4 regions of the Bacillus sp. UMB0893 genome follow, and region 2 is predicted to be linked to each of the others. Evidence: riboswitches for the same ligand, from Rfam matches in the RefSeq annotation. Region 2 holds a riboswitch; each other region holds the start of a gene.
The links. Region 2 has a riboswitch for S-adenosylmethionine ahead of CYJ36_RS04460 (YezD family protein). Riboswitches for the same ligand answer to the same signal wherever they lie in the genome.

Region 1: another riboswitch for S-adenosylmethionine. It lies ahead of CYJ36_RS14505 (alpha/beta hydrolase); the one in region 2 lies ahead of CYJ36_RS04460 (YezD family protein).
Region 3: another riboswitch for S-adenosylmethionine. It lies ahead of CYJ36_RS00175 (bifunctional homocysteine S-methyltransferase/methylenetetrahydrofolate reductase); the one in region 2 lies ahead of CYJ36_RS04460 (YezD family protein).
Region 4: another riboswitch for S-adenosylmethionine. It lies ahead of CYJ36_RS21050 (LLM class flavin-dependent oxidoreductase); the one in region 2 lies ahead of CYJ36_RS04460 (YezD family protein).

What each region holds. Positions count from the first base shown of each region.
Region 1 is NZ_PKLB01000006.1:174,473-178,849, forward strand. It holds gene CYJ36_RS14500 (DUF4395 domain-containing protein) at 1-260, opposite strand, end outside; SAM riboswitch class I at 1,122-1,230, shown strand; gene CYJ36_RS14505 (alpha/beta hydrolase) at 1,302-2,078, shown strand; gene CYJ36_RS14510 (AAA family ATPase) at 2,121-2,855, shown strand; T-box leader at 2,903-3,176, shown strand; gene metG (methionine--tRNA ligase) at 3,266-4,377, shown strand, end outside.
Region 2 is NZ_PKLB01000001.1:873,663-878,039, reverse strand. It holds gene CYJ36_RS04470 (inorganic phosphate transporter) at 1-930, opposite strand, end outside; gene CYJ36_RS04465 (phosphoadenylyl-sulfate reductase) at 955-1,656, opposite strand; gene CYJ36_RS04460 (YezD family protein) at 1,892-2,035, opposite strand; SAM riboswitch class I at 2,146-2,251, opposite strand; partial or broken gene CYJ36_RS04455 (PadR family transcriptional regulator) at 2,441-2,771, shown strand; gene CYJ36_RS24290 (hypothetical protein) at 2,772-2,897, shown strand; gene CYJ36_RS24020 (hypothetical protein) at 2,917-3,237, shown strand; gene CYJ36_RS24015 (hypothetical protein) at 3,284-3,436, shown strand; gene CYJ36_RS04440 (hypothetical protein) at 3,511-3,795, shown strand; gene pyrE (orotate phosphoribosyltransferase) at 3,829-4,377, opposite strand, start outside.
Region 3 is NZ_PKLB01000001.1:41,021-45,397, forward strand. It holds gene metH (methionine synthase) at 1-1,208, opposite strand, end outside; gene CYJ36_RS00175 (bifunctional homocysteine S-methyltransferase/methylenetetrahydrofolate reductase) at 1,201-3,054, opposite strand; SAM riboswitch class I at 3,135-3,266, opposite strand; gene CYJ36_RS00180 (YajQ family cyclic di-GMP-binding protein) at 3,374-3,865, opposite strand; gene CYJ36_RS23450 (hypothetical protein) at 4,038-4,175, shown strand; gene CYJ36_RS00185 (CvfB family protein) at 4,365-4,377, shown strand, end outside.
Region 4 is NZ_PKLB01000011.1:22,160-26,536, forward strand. It holds gene CYJ36_RS21040 (D-alanine--D-alanine ligase) at 1-709, opposite strand, end outside; gene CYJ36_RS21045 (thioredoxin family protein) at 1,225-1,545, shown strand; SAM riboswitch class I at 1,605-1,712, shown strand; gene CYJ36_RS21050 (LLM class flavin-dependent oxidoreductase) at 1,868-2,932, shown strand; gene CYJ36_RS21055 (class I SAM-dependent methyltransferase) at 2,946-3,701, opposite strand; gene CYJ36_RS21060 (DedA family protein) at 3,792-4,377, opposite strand, start outside.

The DNA of each region.
Region 1 (4,377 bases), on a different contig from region 2:
CCAAGACTAAGGCAAATAACTGCAATTGCCTGGTTAAACTGCTGCTGATCAAAATCCTCTGGAATATATTCTGACATAGGCTTCTTCAAAAACAATTTCGCCGTTTTCATAACCGGATTAAATTTAAAAAGAAGACCCATAATGCCTGCAATAAGAGGGATAAGAAGAATCCACCCCAAACCTGATATCCAGGTTGCCGCAACGGATAAAACAATAAACCATTGATTTGTTAATACAAGAGGTTTAGGAATTGTTTTCATAAAACCCCACCTGTCTGATTGGAATATAAGTATCTTACTCCTGTTTTTGTCATTTGTGAAGATAAATGCTTCAGGGGCGATTTCACTGCCCTAAAAATGCATGAATGAGGTACTCCTCGGCCACAAAATGCCATATTAGGGTACTAAATTGCTGCAAACCCCTGTTTGGCGCATTTTCTTCTGGATGGGGAGCTAACTTTGTGCGGCAAACTCCGGTTTGACGCACTTTCTTCTGGATGATGAGCTAACTTTGTGCGACAAACTCCATTTGGCGCACTTTCCTCTGGATGGTGAGCTAACTTTCTGCGGCAAACTCCGGTTTGGCGCACTTTCTTTTGGATGATGAGCTAACTTTGTGCTGCAAACTCCGGTTTGACGCACTTTCCTCTGGATGGTGAGCTAACTTTCTGCGGCAAACTCCTGTTTGGCGCACTTTCTTCTGGATGATGAGCTAACTTTGTGCGACAAACTCCGGTTTGGCGCACTTTCTTCTAGATGATGCGCTAACTTTGTGCGGCAAACTACGGTTGGTGCACTTTCCTCTGGATGGTGAGCTAACTTTCTGCGGCAAACTCCGGTTTGGCGCAATTTCTTCTGGATGATGAGCTAACTTTGTGCGGCAATCTCCAGTTTGACGCACTTTCTTATGGTTGAAGAGCACTCTTTGTGCACCAAACACCCACTTTGGTGCACTTTCTTCTGGATGATGAGCTAACTAAATCAGCTCTCCATTTTCACTGATCCAAAACGACAAATTGAAGTACTAAATTCTCGGGCTTTCCGCTTTCACATAATCTATTGACAGTTAAAAGCTGCTCGTGATAAGATCATTAAAACCAACTAAACCAATCAGAATTAAATAAATTATCAAGAGTGAACGAGAGATCTGGCTCCATGACTTCACAGCAACCACCGTAAGAACGGAAAAGGTGCTCCCACCAGCAAAGCATCGCGCTTTGGTTGATAAAGAAAAACCCTCTCTTTATTGCCAATGGAAGAGAGGGTTTTCTTTTATAATTGCTTGAATTGGAGGAACGAAAGATGAGTAAAACGATATTCCCTGTTCTGCCTGGTGCAGAAAGTTTTTTTCATAAAGGCAATGAGATTGGAATTTTACTGTGCCACGGATTTGTCGGAACGCCTCAAAGTGTCGGGGAACTTGGCAAATTGCTTGCTGATAAAGGTTTTACTGTCCTTGCTCCCAGGCTAAAGGGCCACGGAACACATGCTGAAGAACTTGAAAATTGCTGTTATTTGGATTGGTTTGAAGATCTGGAAAAGGCTTATTTAAAGCTGAAAAAAGTCTGCAAGAACGTATTTATTGCCGGTCAATCCATGGGTGGAACGCTTGCTGTTCAATTAGCGGGCAAACATAAGGAAATTAGCGGCGTTATAACGATTAATGCAGCCTTGGACGTACCTGGATATGAGTTTTTTCGGGATAAGACAGAGCCGCGCTTCATACCTGAAGGAAAACCAGATATAAAAGCGGAGGGAATTGAAGAAATTACTTACTCAGCTGTTCCTATCACTGCTGTTAAAAAGCTATTAGGCTTGATTACATTCACAAAATCAAAAATTGCCGATGTAGAATGTCCCATTCTTATTTTTAAATCTGAGGAAGATCATGTCGTTCCGCCGGAAAGCTCTGATTTTCTTTTTGAGTCCGTTTCTTCCCCAATGAAACAAATCATCAGTCTGACAAATTCCTATCATGTAGCTTCGATGGATTACGATAAAGAGATTATTGCGAATCAAACAGCAGATTATATTCGCATGTGCTGTCATCCGGAAATTGAAATTCCTGTAAGCCGATGACTTGCAGCTATAATTCCTGTTAAACTAAGAACAGGTGATAAAATGTTCTTAAAATCAATTCGATTAATCAAAGAAGAAGTACCTTCAATTAAAGAATATCCATTTTCCATTCCTGCCATTTCCAATTTGGATGAGATCAAAATTAAAAGTCCAGTTACCTTTTTCGTCGGGGAAAATGGCTCGGGCAAATCCACTTTGATGGAGGCGATTGCTTATCAATGCGGCTTTAATACCGCGGGCGGCAGCCACCATCTTTACGAAACGAGAAGCTCTCAATCGGACCTGGGAAGGTATATCAGGCTTGCCTGGATGCCTAAGGTTAGGAATGGCTTTTTCCTGAGAGCAGAATCGTTTTACCAGTTTGCATCTTATTTGGAGGAACTGAATGAAGATCCCTGGTCAGGTGATGTATTTGGACCGTATGGTGGAAAATCCCTTCATCATCAATCACATGGCGAATCATTTCTATCTCTTTTTCTAAATCGCTTCGGCACAAAAGCCGTCTACTTATTGGATGAGCCAGAGGCCGCTCTTTCACCAACAAGGCAGCTGACCTTGCTCCGCATCCTGCATGACTTAACAAAAGATGGCGACACACAGTTTATTATCGCCACTCATTCCCCCATCTTGCTTGGATATCCTGGGGCAAGTATCTTGAATTTCGATGAGGATCGTATTGCAGAAATCAATTATACTGAAACGGATCATTATCAGATTACGAAGTACTTTTTGGAAAACCGCGAGAAATTTTTGAAGGAGCTTTTCAAAGAAGAATAATCTGACTATTTACATTTTTCCTCTTTTTGGATAAACTATATAAAACATGAAAAGCATTGATAAGGAAAAGTATGTGAGTCGGACGTCTATCCAGAGAGCTTCGGGAGCTGAAAAGAAGCAAGAAATCCTTCACAGAAAATGACCTTTGAGCTTCACACCGAACATCATGACAACTGTCATCATCAGTAGGCTGTGACGTGGTGGCTGACGTTACAACAGCCTGCGTATCGACATTTTCTCATGTTCCGTACGAATGAAGACAGGTTATGTGAGTAATCTGTAAACTAAGGTGGTACCGCGAAATCAAACCTCGTCCTTAGACTTATTAAGTCTATGGACGAGGTTTTTTTGTTGGCTCTTTTCTAAGATTCATTATAAAAATTTATTAGAAAAAAGCACGAAATCCTCCTATATACGGCTTTAGTCGATATACGAATAAAAAAAATCTATGCAAAAACAGACCTTATGTTCAAAAGGAGGATAATGAAATGTCTATTTTTATTGGAGGAGCATGGCCTTACGCAAATGGGTCTCTGCATATCGGACATATCGCAAGTCTATTGCCCGGTGATATTTTAGCAAGATATTATCGTTTGAAAGGGGAAAAGGTATTATACGTTTCAGGCAGTGATTGCAATGGAACGCCCATTTCAATCAGAGCAAGGCAGGAAAATGTACCGGCCCAAGTCATTGCTGACCGGTATCATAAGGAATTTGCCGATTCTTTTCAAAAACTTGGATTTACCTATGACTGTTATACTCGTACAGATCACCAGCATCACCATCAAGCTGTGCAGGAAATCTTTATGACCCTTTTAGATAATGGCTTTCTTTATGAAAAAGAAACGCTCCAGGCTTACTGCGGTCACTGTAAACAATTTTTGCCTGATCGGTTTGTAGAGGGAACTTGTCCGAATTGTTCAGCTCATGCAAGAGGGGATCAGTGTGATGCTTGTGCAAGTATTCTCGATCCGCTAGATCTCATAAATAAAACATGCAAGCTTTGCGCTCATGAGCCCGCTTTAAAATTGACAAGACATTACTACTTTGAACTATCAGCTCTGCAGGAAAAACTTGAAAAGTATGCAACATCGGCAGAAAACAAACAGCTGTGGCGCGATAATGCCATCAAACTGACAAAGCGGTATTTATCCGAAGGGCTGCAGGACAGGGCTGCCTCAAGAGATCTTCCGATTGGCGTACCTGTTCCTATAAAGGGTTATGAGGAGAAAAAAATCTACGTTTGGATCGAAGCTGTTTCAGGCTACTTGTCAGCAAGCAAGTTATGGTCAGTGGAAAATCAGCAGGATTGGCAGCCTTTTTGGAGTGAAGGTACGAAAGCCTATTATGTTCATGGTAAGGATAATATCCCCTTTCACTCAATAATATGGCCTGGCATCTTGATGGGGATTGGCAGCTTGCATCTTCCAGATCATATCATCTCAAGCGAATACCTCACAATTGAAAAGAAAAAATTATCAACAAGCCAGAACTGGGCAGTTTGGGTACCGCAAATATTGGA
Region 2 (4,377 bases):
TTCTAAAAATAATTTAACTAAAAAATAAGAGATTGCAAGAGAAAATAACGGAGAGACAATCCAGATCCGGATAATCTTCTTCACGATATGCTTATGAAGAATCTCACTGCCGTTCTTTGCCATGCCAAGTCCAATGATAGCTGAAGATGTAACTTGAGTAAGGGGAACTGGCAATCCAAATATTGAACTTACAATAACTAGTGCAGCACCCGTACCCGAAATCAATATTCCTTCCGGCTTTGAGTATCTCGTTATTTTCTTCCCATTTGTTTCCAATACTTTTTTTCCAAGGAAAATGGCTCCTAATGCAACAAATGCCCCGCCTATCCAAATTCCTTTTGTTACTGAAATCATCCCTGCCCCTACAAGAGGTCCTACTGCGTTTGCAACATTGTTCATCCCCGCTGAAAATGCTTCTAAAAAGCCGGCAAGAATTAAAACAATTGTAAGCCTGGGGTGATCATGCAAAAATCCCTTATTCTGTATAACATATAACCCTTTTCCGAATAGCCAGGCTAAGCAAAATGCAGCAACTGGAACAATAATCCAAAAAAGCATGATGACCAGCAATGAATTTACATATAAAACCTGATAGGCAATTCCTACTCCCACAACCGCACCAACTGTTACCTCACTGGTAGAAAGCGGTATGCCGAGCAAGTTTGCAAAAAACAATGAACTTGTTGCGGAAACAATGATTATCAGCACAATTTTTACATTAATGATATCCTGCGGAATGATGCCGGAGCTGATCGTTTTTACGACCTCTCCTCCTCCGAGGACAGCTCCTAAAAAGACGCCGGCTGCACATATTAAAAGTGCATACCGTGCTTTTGGGACTGCACCTGACCCATAAGCAACTCCCATTGAGGCTGCAGCACCGCTTGCACCGATATTCATTGCAAAAAAGAGACTAATGACAAGAGCCATTATTTCAAGCACGAGGCAGACTCCTTATCCATGTAATCCGCACTCTGTTTTACCTTGCCCGCTCCATCTTCCAGAACGCAGATCATCGGCATTGAACGCTGGTGCAGTGCAATGTGAGCAGCCTATGCTAGGATAGCCATTGTCATGAAGTGGGTTGTATGGCAGATCATTCTTGTGTGCATACCGCCAAACATCTTTCCATGTCCAATGGATTAACGGACATATTTTAACGGATTTAAATTTGTCATCCCGGTTAATAAATTGTACATTCTTCCTTGTTTCAGATTGTTCGCGGCGCAGTCCTGAGATCCATGCTTCTGACTCTGATAGCGTTTCATTCAGAGGTGTAAGTTTTCTGATTTGACAGCATTGATTTGGATTGCTTTCCCATAATTTATCTCCAAATTCTGCTGCCTGCTCTTCCAGGGTGAGGCTGGGCTTTTTCATGATGATATTCAATTCAGGATACTTTTCCTTTACACGATCTATCGTTTCATACGTTTCTTTGAAATGAACGTCTGTATCCAGGAAAACGATTGTAGCATCAGGCCGGACCTTTGATATTAAATCCACCAGTACAATGCCCTCAATGCCAAAGCTGCATGCATAAACGATATCTTCGCCATAATGATCATAGCTCCATTTTAAAACGTTTAAAGCAGCTTTATATGTTTCATCAACCTCGAACTCAATAGTTGGCTCCTGCCATGTTTCATACGTAAGCATAATACACTTCCCTTCTATATAACACGTCCTGCCAAAGCAAAAAGAGGCATTTTAACAAGTGGCCTTATTCCCTGCTTTGTTAAAATGCCTCTAGTTTGTCTAGTCAGCACATTATTTACTTTTTTTGATCGAAAAGATTTTTGTTGACGCAGCTCTTTTCAAGTAAGCAGATACAGAATCAATTTAGTCCCAATTCCAACTGGACTAATGAAAGAACAAAGTTTACAAAAAGAGCCTATTTAATTCTTACTTTTTCATTCTTCTCAAGCTGAATCACTTTCCCATCCTGTACAATCAAGGTAACAGAACCATAATTCATTGTTTTCAGCATTTCACGCAATCTTTCCATTACGACTTCAAGATGATCTTCATTTCCCATTGCAGTCCCCCACTTCTTTTCTTATCCGCTAGTTTTGTTTTCAGAGAAATGCATCATTATCTGAGAAATAAAAAAAGCCTTCCAACTTGAAAGACTGTTCAGGCATGATTACCTTATCTTCCAAAATGGGATTTCATTTTGCTGGATTTAGCACCTTGCATTCAGCAGGTTGCCGGGCTTCACAGGGCCAGATCCCTTCGCCTCTCTGGATAAGTTTATTATATTTTTCTAAATTTTATCACAATTGTTTTATATGTCAACCCTAGTTTTTCGATAGGAATTAAAATATTTCATTTTTTCATTAAAAAACAACAAAATGGAAAATTTTGTGTTGACATTAATTCCGTTATTCCTAATGCTGAAATTACCTGCTTTGCAATACAACCCATTAAAGGATGTGATTGATTGTCAACTACAAGTCAGCTCTTAAAGGGCATCCTCGAGGGATGTATCCTAGCCATCAATGAAAAAGAGACGTGTATGGCTATGAATTAATGCAAAAGCTCGAACAGCATGGTTTTATATTTGTTAGTGAAGGAAGCATATATCCTCTGCTTCTGCGTCTTCAATAGGAAAAGCTTATTCAAGGTGAAATGAGAAAATCCGATACGGACCAAACCGCAAGTATTATTTTTTGACTGACGATGGGAGATCTTCGCTGAAAACAATCAGAAAAGACTGGCTTGACATTAGGAAACCTGTTACAAATTTGCTATTTCAAAAAGGGGAGGAATAAATGACTACAATGGAAATGAGACAAAGAATGGCTCTTCTGCAGCAAAAGCTTACAAAAGATAATAAAACAGCTTTTGAAAATATGTCCCTATTTATTTCAGCAAGTTCACGTTCTAAAAAGAGATAAAAAGGACCTATTATTAGAATTGCTTGAGCATTTAGTTCTTGCACAAAGGGATGGAAAGTCAGCAAATGACGTATTTGAAGACAATCTTGAAGCCTGCTGCAAGGAATTAATTTCAAACATGACAAAACCTGACCTGAAATTGAAATTACTTGATTTTGTTTTCTTTGGAATGGGAGCAGTGAGATTTTTTTCTCTAACACAAGGTATTCTAAATGGACTGTTCCTGCCATTCTTTCTTGAAATGATTGGTGAAACTAATTTACTTTCTGTTGCTTTTCTGTTTTTTATAACATATGGCTACAACAGCAATCTTTTTCTTATTCAAGCATTTTGTATTTAAGAAAAATGGCAAAGTGAAAATGATTCTTTTCCCGCTGGCATTAAGTATGCTGGTAATAACGATTCCTGTTTTTCTTTTTGCGGCTATTGACTTCCCAGCTGTTTCCAACCCGCCTATGCCTCAATGGATATACGTCATGACTGAAGTCGTGCTAATAGCCATGTCTTTTGCCTGGATTTTCAATTTAAGAGATGCATAATATAACCTGAAAACTTATATTGCTAAAAACTACAATCAATGTGAAAACAGCCTAGATTTATAAACTATTCTGAGGTGATCTGTATCCTATTTCCTTTTGTCATTACAATTTGCAGTCTCATTGCAGGTGCTTACTCTCTTGCTTATGCTCTTATTAAACAAGTTGATCATGGCTGTTTTCATTCAATAAAAGAAGAACAGACAGGTCTGTTTTATCTGTTTGGATGGATTGGCAGCATTAGCTTGTCGTTTTGCAGCAAGGTCTTTTCTGAACAATGGAAGGAAAAGGTGTTCAGATCCGGATACCTGCTATTAGGTATGGCGGCATTTACAAGCTCAATCATGATCTGGATCAATTAAAAAAGCAAAGTCAGCGACTTTGCTTTTACTGTTTTATAGAGTCATCCACTCTTCCGTTGCCGGGTTATCACGCCATTTTTTTAGTTTTTCATGATCCTCTTTTTCAATGGATCCATTGTTTAAAGCTACTTCGATCAATGCAGAATAATCGGTTAAAGAGACAGAATTTATTTTTTCGTGTGCAAGCTGCTCTGCTCCTTTTTGCAGTTCATATGTAAAGATTGAAACAACACCAGCAACCTCGCACCCAGCCTCTCTTAAAGCCTGAACAGCTTTAACAACACTGCCGCCAGTGGAAATTAAATCTTCAACGACTACAACCTTTTGTCCTTCATGTACTTTTCCTTCGATTTGATTGCCTTTTCCATGGCCTTTTGGCTTGCTTCTGACATAGCACATCGGCAGATTAAGCAGATCACTCACCCAAGCAGCATGCGGAATACCTGCTGTTGCAGTGCCTGCAATCATTTCAGCATCGGGATAATGTTCTTGAATGAGCTTTGTTAAGCCTGCTGCAATCTGATTTCTTACCTCTGGATAGGATAAAGTTAAACGGTTGTCGCAATAGATTGGTGCTTTAAG
Region 3 (4,377 bases), 830 kb from region 2:
TTTACTTTTTTCGTGACTTCTTTCATAAATGCTTCCATATCTTCTAATTCTTCGCGATCTGGGTCTGCAAGACAGATATCAATGACATGGGCGCCATTTTTTACTTGGGCACGGGCTATTTCGGCAGCTTCTTCAAATTTCTGCTCGGCTATTAATCTCTTGAATTTTCTAGAGCCAATGACATTTGTCCGTTCTCCTACGAAGAGAGGACGCATGGAATCATCATAGATAAGCGGGTCTATTCCAGATACAGTATGGGCAGGGTCACGATCCGGCACTGACCTTGGCTGAAGCTCACTAACGGCATCCGCTATTGCAGTGATGTGTGCAGGGGTTGTGCCGCAGCAGCCGCCGACAATGTTCAGCCAGCCCTGTTCCGCAAATCCCTTCACTTTTTGAGCAAGAGATCGCGGTGATTCGTGATAATTGCCTTCTTCATCAGGCAGACCGGCATTCGGATAACAGCTGACAGCTGTATGTGCCATACCTGATAACGTTCTGATGTGATCAGTCATAAACTCAGGCCCTGTTGCACAGTTAAGTCCTACAGATAATGGCTTCATATGCTCTAGGGAGATGAAAAAGGCCTCAATATCCTGACCTGCGAGTGTTGTTCCCATTGGCTCGATTGTTCCAGAAATCATCAGCGGAACTTCTTTTCCTGCATTATCAAAGGCTCGTTTGATTCCGAGAAAACCTGCTTTTACATTCAATAAATCCTGACTTGTTTCGAGCAAAAGCAAATCAACACCGCCGGCAAGCAGACCAAGCGTCTGTTCCTCGTAATTCTGAATCAGTTCTTCAAACGTAGCACCGCCGGTTACAGAGAGCGTTTTGGTCGTTGGTCCCATTGAGCCTGCAACATAACGCGGCCATTCTTCTGTTGAATATTTTTCTGCTGCTTTTTTTGCGATTTCTGCTGCTTTCTTATTTAATTCGAACGAGAGATGACCAAGATCATACTCATCAAGGACTATTTTGGTTGCTCCAAATGTATTGGTTTCAATAATATCTGCTTTTGCTTCCAGGTAAGCTTCATGAATCGATTCGATTACATTTGGTGCCGTTATTGTTAAGTATTCATTGCAGCCATCATATTCTTCACCGCCGAAATCAGCTGCAGAAAGATTTGCATCTTGTATCATGGTGCCCATCGCTCCATCAAGAACGAGGATTTTTTTCTCTAGCTGCTTTTTTATATCAAACATGCGTAATCTTCCTTTCATTGACCTCAGATTGTTTCATATGGATGTAGTTTGTCAGTTCAACTGTTAATTCATAGTTTAGAAATGGTGTGATTAAGTAGATACCATTAAATAAGTCAAATGCAGCATCAATTAGCCTTTTAGCAATGGCTAATCCTTCCTGATAAGCTTTTGCGCGGTCATCACCTGCCTGAGCCATTGTTTCTCTGATGCTGTCTGATAATGTGATGCCGGGAATTTCATTATGAATAAACTCTGCATTCCGGCTGCTCGTAAGCGGCATGATGCCTATATATATTGGCACTTTAAGATGCTTCGTTTCTTCGTAAACATCGACCAGCTGTGATTCTGAATAAATTGGCTGGGAAATAAAATAGTCTGCTCCGCACGCGATTTTCTTCTCTAGTCTTTTCACGGCTTTATCAAGATATTTCACATTTGGATTAAAGGCTGCCGCAACAGAGAAATTTGTTTTTTCTCCAAGCGGTTTTCCTGAATAGGAAAGTCCGTCATTAAATTGTTTAATTAAGCTGATCAAATCAAACGATGAAAGATCATAAACTGATGTAGCTCCTGGAAAATCACCGATTTTCGATGGATCCCCTGTAATGGCAAGCACGTCTGTAAGACCTAACGTATGAAGACCCATTAAATGTGACTGCAGGCCGATTAGGTTACGGTCACGGCAGGTGATATGAATCAGTGAGCGAAGCCCTAGCGACTGCTGGACAATGGAGCCGACAGCAACGTTGCTTATACGCGGTGAGGCAAGTGAATTATCTGCAAGCGTTAAAGCATCAATACCGGCAGTTTGCAAGGCTTTTGCCCCTTTTAAAAACTTATCGATTCCAAGTTTTTTTGGGGGATCAAGTTCTACAATCAAAGAACGTTTCTCTTTAACCATTTCCTGCAGCGGAGGATATTTCCGTTCAGCGGCAGAAGTAACAGAAATTTCTTCTTTCCGTATTTTTACCTTTTTTTCTGTGACAGGAGGAAGCCCTTTTAATGCTTTTGCCATTGCTCCAATATGTTTTGGTGTCGTGCCGCAGCATCCCCCAATCAGTCTTGCTCCTTGATTTCGAAAAGCGAGTGCACTTTCGGCGAAATATTTTTCCCCTGAGCCGTAGACAAGTCTGCCTTCTTCTAGAGTCGGCAAGCTGCTGTTCGGATAGACGGACAAATAAGCTTTATCAGGAAGCGGAATTTCTTCTAATGATGAAAGCATATGATAAGGGCCGAGTCTGCAATTCAGTCCAACAACATCTGCACCAAGTGCTTCTAGCTGAAGAAGGCCTTCATGAAGCGGGGTTCCATCCTGTAAAACACCAATTTCATGAAGTGAAATATTCGTGATTATTGGGATATTCGTTTCTTTTCTGGCAATCTCTAAAACTGTTTTTATTTCTTCTAGATCATAATAAGTTTCAAGCAATAGTCCTTCTACTTCTTCGTTCAATAAAAGGTAGAGCTGCTCTCGGAAGTTCCGTTTAATCTCCTCAAGTGAATGAGCGCTTTTTTTGAAGGCACGAACCCCTCCAATGGTTCCGAGAATATAAGCTTTCTTGTTCGCGGCTGCTTTTTTTGCGATCTGAACGGCCTGCCGATTGATGGATCTCACGTCATCTTCGAGTCCATATCTTGATAATTTAATATAATTGGCTCCGTAAGTGTTCGTTTGAATCACATCTGCGCCAGCTTCAATGTAAGCCTTATGAACATTTAATATTTCATCTGGCTTTGACAGGTTTAATTCCTCAAAACATCGATCTACTCCGTGTGAGTATAGGAGTGTTCCCATGGCTCCGTCGCCTATAAGGATCCTGTTCTTTAAATCTTCTAAAAGTGTCATGCTTCCAAGCCTCCTCTAAACAGTGAAAGAAAAACAAAAAAAGCCTTCCAAGAAGAAGACTTTTGAACGTTCAGGACTTCTTCTTATCGTTCGATGGTTGCATCGCTGGAATTAGCACCTTGGAATGAGCTCTCTGCTGATTACAGATCCTCTCATTATGCCAGGTTGCTGAAGCTTCAAAGGGCCAGTCCCTCAGCTTCTCTAGATAAGAATGTTGAAATATGAAATTTTGCATGTGAAAAGATATTATATCTAATTTACATGTTTTTTCGATGAGATTCAATACAAAAGTAAAAGTTTTCTGAATAGAAGGGGAATTTTAACGGAAATTTATGAATTGAACATCAATCGGCAAATCCGCTCCCCGAACAGCTGCAATCACTTGCTGAAGATCATCCTTATTTTTTCCGGTAACACGTACTTGATCGTCCTGGACTTGAGTTTTTACTTTCAATCCGGAGTTTTTAATAATGGCATTAATCTTTTTTGCATTATCTTTATCAATTCCTTGAACAAGCTTAGCACGCTGCCTGATCGTTCCGCCGGATGCACCTTCAATTTTCCCGTAATCAATATTTCTTGTTGCTACATTGCGCTTAATTAATTTAGAAATAAAGACATCCTTTAACTGATCCATTTTAAACTCATCATCAGAAATTAATACAAGCTCTTCTTTTTCCAAAGAAATGCTGCTTTTGCTGCCTTTGAAGTCATAGCGCGTGCCGATTTCCTTCATTGTCATCGTAATCGCATTTGTCACTTCAGGCATGTCTACCTTTGATACAATATCAAACGAACTATCTTTCGCCATAAGAATCCTCCCAAAAGTTTATATTATCTATAGATTATAGTAGAATAAACAGAGCATAACAACTAATGAAGTGCGGAATCGCCTGTTTAGCCCCGAAAGGCACAAAAGGGGCTGACGGAGAAGTCCGGTTTTGACTTCACCGTCAGCACCGTTGTGACCGAGGGGTTAGGCGATGGAGCCGGACAAAACGAAGTACAGAATCGCCTGTTTAGCCAGACAGGCAAAGAAGGATTTGCCTGAGAAGTCCGGTTTTGCCTTTACCGGCAGCACAGTTGTGACCGAGGAGTTGGGCGATGGAGCCGGCCAATAATGAAGTGCGGAATGCCTGTTTAGCCAACGATTCGACTAAAAAGTCGATTTTAACTTCATTAATGGACCCGTTGTTACAAAGCAGTCTGGCGGTGTAGGACCGCTCAAATTTGTCGGCGCATAAAATGCCGCTGCAATTTCAAAATATAATTAGAAGCACCCTATAAAAGAAAGGAACGAATACCATTTGATGAATCCAGGAA
Region 4 (4,377 bases), on a different contig from region 2:
GCTCATCATTTCCAATCACGCCTATTTCAATTTCGCGACCGATGATACCTTCTTCAATAATAATTTTGCGGTCATATTCGAACGCTTCGCCAAATGCTTTGATTAATGACTCACGATCCTTGCACTTGCTGATTCCGACACTTGATCCCAAGTTTGCAGGCTTTACAAAGCATGGATAGCCAAGCTCTTGTTCAACCGTCTCATACGCTTTTTCAGGTGATTTTGTCCAGTCGCTTTTAATGAATGAAACGTATTTAGCCTGATCTAACCCAGCCTGAGCAAATAAGTTTTTCATGATGATTTTATCCATGCCTGCAGCTGAAGCAAGAACTCCATTGCCTACGTAAGGTATATTCAGCAATTCAAGCATGCCTTGAACCGTTCCATCCTCTCCGTTAGGACCGTGCAGGAGCGGGAATACAACATCAATTTGATCTTGCTGAATTTCATTTTTTGATGGAAATAAATCCTGATTTAAGGCAACAGGCGAAACAATCGTACCTTCCTCTTTAAACTGAAGAGCTTTTACATTTTCTGCTGGCCCCTGCAGCTGCTGGCCGCGGACCCATTCGCCTTTTTCCGAAATGTAAATTGGATGTATGTCAAATTTGTTTGTATCTAATGCTTTTATTACAGCAAGTGCGGTTTGCAATGAAACCTGATGCTCTGCTGACTTGCCGCCGTATAAAAGTCCGACTTTAATTTTCATATGGATATCCCCCTAAAGAAAGTTCATCTCTTCTATATTATCATTTTCAAATCAAATTGTTATAGCCCATCAAGGAATTCTTTATAACATTCGAACGACACGCCTTTTTTCGTCCGCTTTTAACCACCTCATTTTGAGCTTTTTGAGCTATATCACTGATCCTGCCGACTGTTTATGTTTAGTTACCTCATTTTGAGCTTTAACCTGTTTTGGGGCTCCATTCCGATTCTTTGGTTACCTCATTTTGAGTTTTATCCTGTTTCGGGGCTCCATTCCTACTCTTTGGTTACCTCAATCCGGCTTTCAATCTGTTTCGGGACTCCTTACCGGCTCTTTGGTTATCTATTGCAGATCTTAAGCTATTTGAATTGAAGATCTGCTAAACCACATTTCTCCCTTTCCATTCAACGTAGCATCTGACCATAGCACTTAATACCTTTATTTGGACTTGAATAAGCATTTCATGAATGCAAAATTCCCTTTTTGTATTAAAATAAAGGCAAGGAGGCATGATCATGAAGCAAATTACATCGCAAGAACAGTTTCAAAACTTAATTACCCAAGATCAAGAGGTGCTAATCAAATTTTTCGCAGACTGGTGCCCTGACTGTACGAGAATGAATATGTTTATTGATGAAATCATTGAGACTTATTCTAAATATGAATGGTATGAAATCAATAAAGATGAATTCCCAGAGATTGCAGAAACAAACCAAGTAATGGGTATTCCTAGTATCCTGATTTTCAAAAATGGAGAAAAGCTGGGACACCTTCACAGTGCAAATGCAAAAACGCCGGAGCAAGTGACAGAGTTCCTTCAAGAGAAGCTCGCTTAATGTTTTTAGAATTGACAGATTAAACAAATTTCTTTATGATACAACTAATTTCATATGTTTTCTTATCAAGAGAGGTGGAGGGACATGGCCCTTTGAAGCCTCGGCAACGGATCTTTTTTAAAGAAACCGTGCCAATTCCAGCAAACGTTATGTTTGGCAGATGAGATGGATGGAAACTGCAGATTCTGCCTCTCTTCTTAACGAAGGGAGGCTTTTTTTGTAGCTCTTTTCTTAGATAATGATGCAATGAAAAACATTAACTTTCGAAAAGCAGCAAAAGAATGAAAACAATTTCTATTGAAAAGACAGGGAGTGTTCATGGATGAAATACGGTTTTTGGCTGCCGATTTTCGGGGGATGGCTTAGAAATGTAGAAGATGAGAAAATGCCTCCAACATTTGCTTATGCACAAGAGGTTATCCAAAAGGCTGAAAAATGGGGGTATGATACAACCTTGATTGCTGAGTTATACTTAAATGATATTAAAGGGCCTGAGCATGATTCACTTGAAGCTTGGACAACGGCAGCTGCGCTTGCAGCCGTTACAGAGAAAATTGAAATCATGACGGCTGTACGGCCAGGCTTCCACAATCCGGCGGTAACCGCTAAGATGGCAGCTAACATTGATCAAATCAGCAAGGGAAGGTTTACCTTAAATGTTGTATCAGCTTGGTGGGAAGAGGAGGCGCGCCAATATGGCGGGATTTTCACAGAACATGATGCAAGATATGACCGCACAGAAGAATTTATTGAGGTATTAAAAGGGCTCTGGGAAAAAGAAACGTTTACCTATCAAGGCAGCTTTTATCAGCTAAGCAATACACACCTTCATCCCAAGCCTGTTCAAAAGCCAAATCCAATTCTTTACGCAGGCGGTGAAAGCCCGCGCGGAAAAGAAACCATTGCAAAGCATTGTGATGCCTATGTCATGCATGGCGGAACCGCCTACGAGATTACTAGAAAAGTTGACGATATGAAAAAGTTAAGAGCTTCTTTTCAAGCAAAACCGTTTCAGTCCTTTGGAATGGCTGCTTATATTGTCTGCAGGGAAACGGAAGCAGAAGTTCAGCAGGAGCTTGAGAGAATCACTCATCTCAAGGAATCATCGGCTTATTCAGGATATAAGGATTTCACAACAAAATCTCAGCTTGAACAAAAGCTCGAACTCTATGATTATTCTGTGTCCAATCGCGGACTTCGCCCAAATCTAATTGGAACTCCTGAACAAATTGCAGATAAGATTCTTCAGTACGAAGAGGCTGGCCTTGACTTGCTGCTGCTTCAATTTTCACCTCAACTTGAAGAAATGGAACGTTTTTCAAAGCAGGTTATGCCTTTGGTTGAAGAAAAGAGAAAAGACATCGTAAAAGAAAGCACACACTCTTAAATGAGTGTGTGCTTTACAATTTTCTTGCTTCATATGTAATTGTTTGCCCTGCATGATCAGGAGCCTTTCCATATGTATAATCAGCAGATATCACGATATCCGTAAATCCAAGCCGTTCTAAAATCAGTTTGAATTCACGTACCCCGTACCATCTCATTGCTAATCGCTGCAGTTCTGTGTCAATCAGTTTTCCATTCTGCCACTTTTCATATTTCAAAAAGCTGACGGAATACTGATCAATGAAGTTTACTTCAACTCTCTTTGATTCCATAGTAATGATGTTTTGCTCTGGGGTCTGCCAAGACTTTGTAATGACCTCATTCAGCTCTGTGTCATGCTGTAAGTAAAGATCAAGAATCAGGCGTCCATCAGGTGCCAGATGCTCATGAAATTTCTTCAGTGCAAGGATTGATGATTTCCGGTCTTCAATCAGCAAAAAAGTTCCTGCTGGAATAATGATTGCCTCGTATGAACGCGGCAGTTTCAGCTCACACATGCTCATTTCAAGGAGAACCGGTGAAAGCCCTCTTTCCTCACAGCGCCTTTTGCAAGATTCCAGCATAACGGGAGAAGTATCGATTCCCTCTATTCTCAGACCGTCTTCAAGCAAAGGAATATACATACGTCCCGATCCTGTTCCCGGCTCTAAAATCCGGCCTTTAATCCCTGATAGACGTTCACGATAATATTCAACATCGCCAAAAGAATGGCCGACTGGTTTGTCTAAATCGTACACTTCAGCTGCCAGATGACTATAAGAGCTGAACATAGTTTCACCCTCCCTAGTATGATGCATGTTATTATTAATAGCCTTTTTAGGTTTCCTCATACATTCGGAATGCATTAATCAAACGTTTGTTTAAATTTTGCGGGACCGATGGCTATTGCGTTTCACAATGTAATAGCCGATTCCCGCTAGAACCATGATGATAACCATTGGAATAATGTAAGGCTCAGCAACATGCTTTATTTCCGTCCAATTTGTGCCAAGCTGTATTCCAAGATATAAAAAGAAAATGGTCCAAGGAATCATGGCAGCAGCTGTATAAACCGAAAATTGCCATAATGGCATCTTTGCAATTCCGGCTGGAATCGAAATGGCATGCCGTACTATGGGTATAAATCTGGCTGTGAAAATAACACCAGCGCCATATTTTTGAAACCAATTCTCTGAAAGATCCAGGTGATGCTTATTAATAAATAGATATTTTCCGAATTTCTCAAGGAACGGTCTTCCGCCGTAATACCCCATCCAATACAGAAATAACTGGGCAAACGTCCCTCCTATAACCCCGGCGATCACTGCTCCAGCAAACTCGATTTGCCCAAGTGATATTAAATAGCCTCCATACCCTAACACAATCTCGCTCGGAATAATCTCAATCATTAATCCTAATGCAATTCCGTAATAGCCTAAATCCGCCAGCACCTCTAAAAGTGAATAA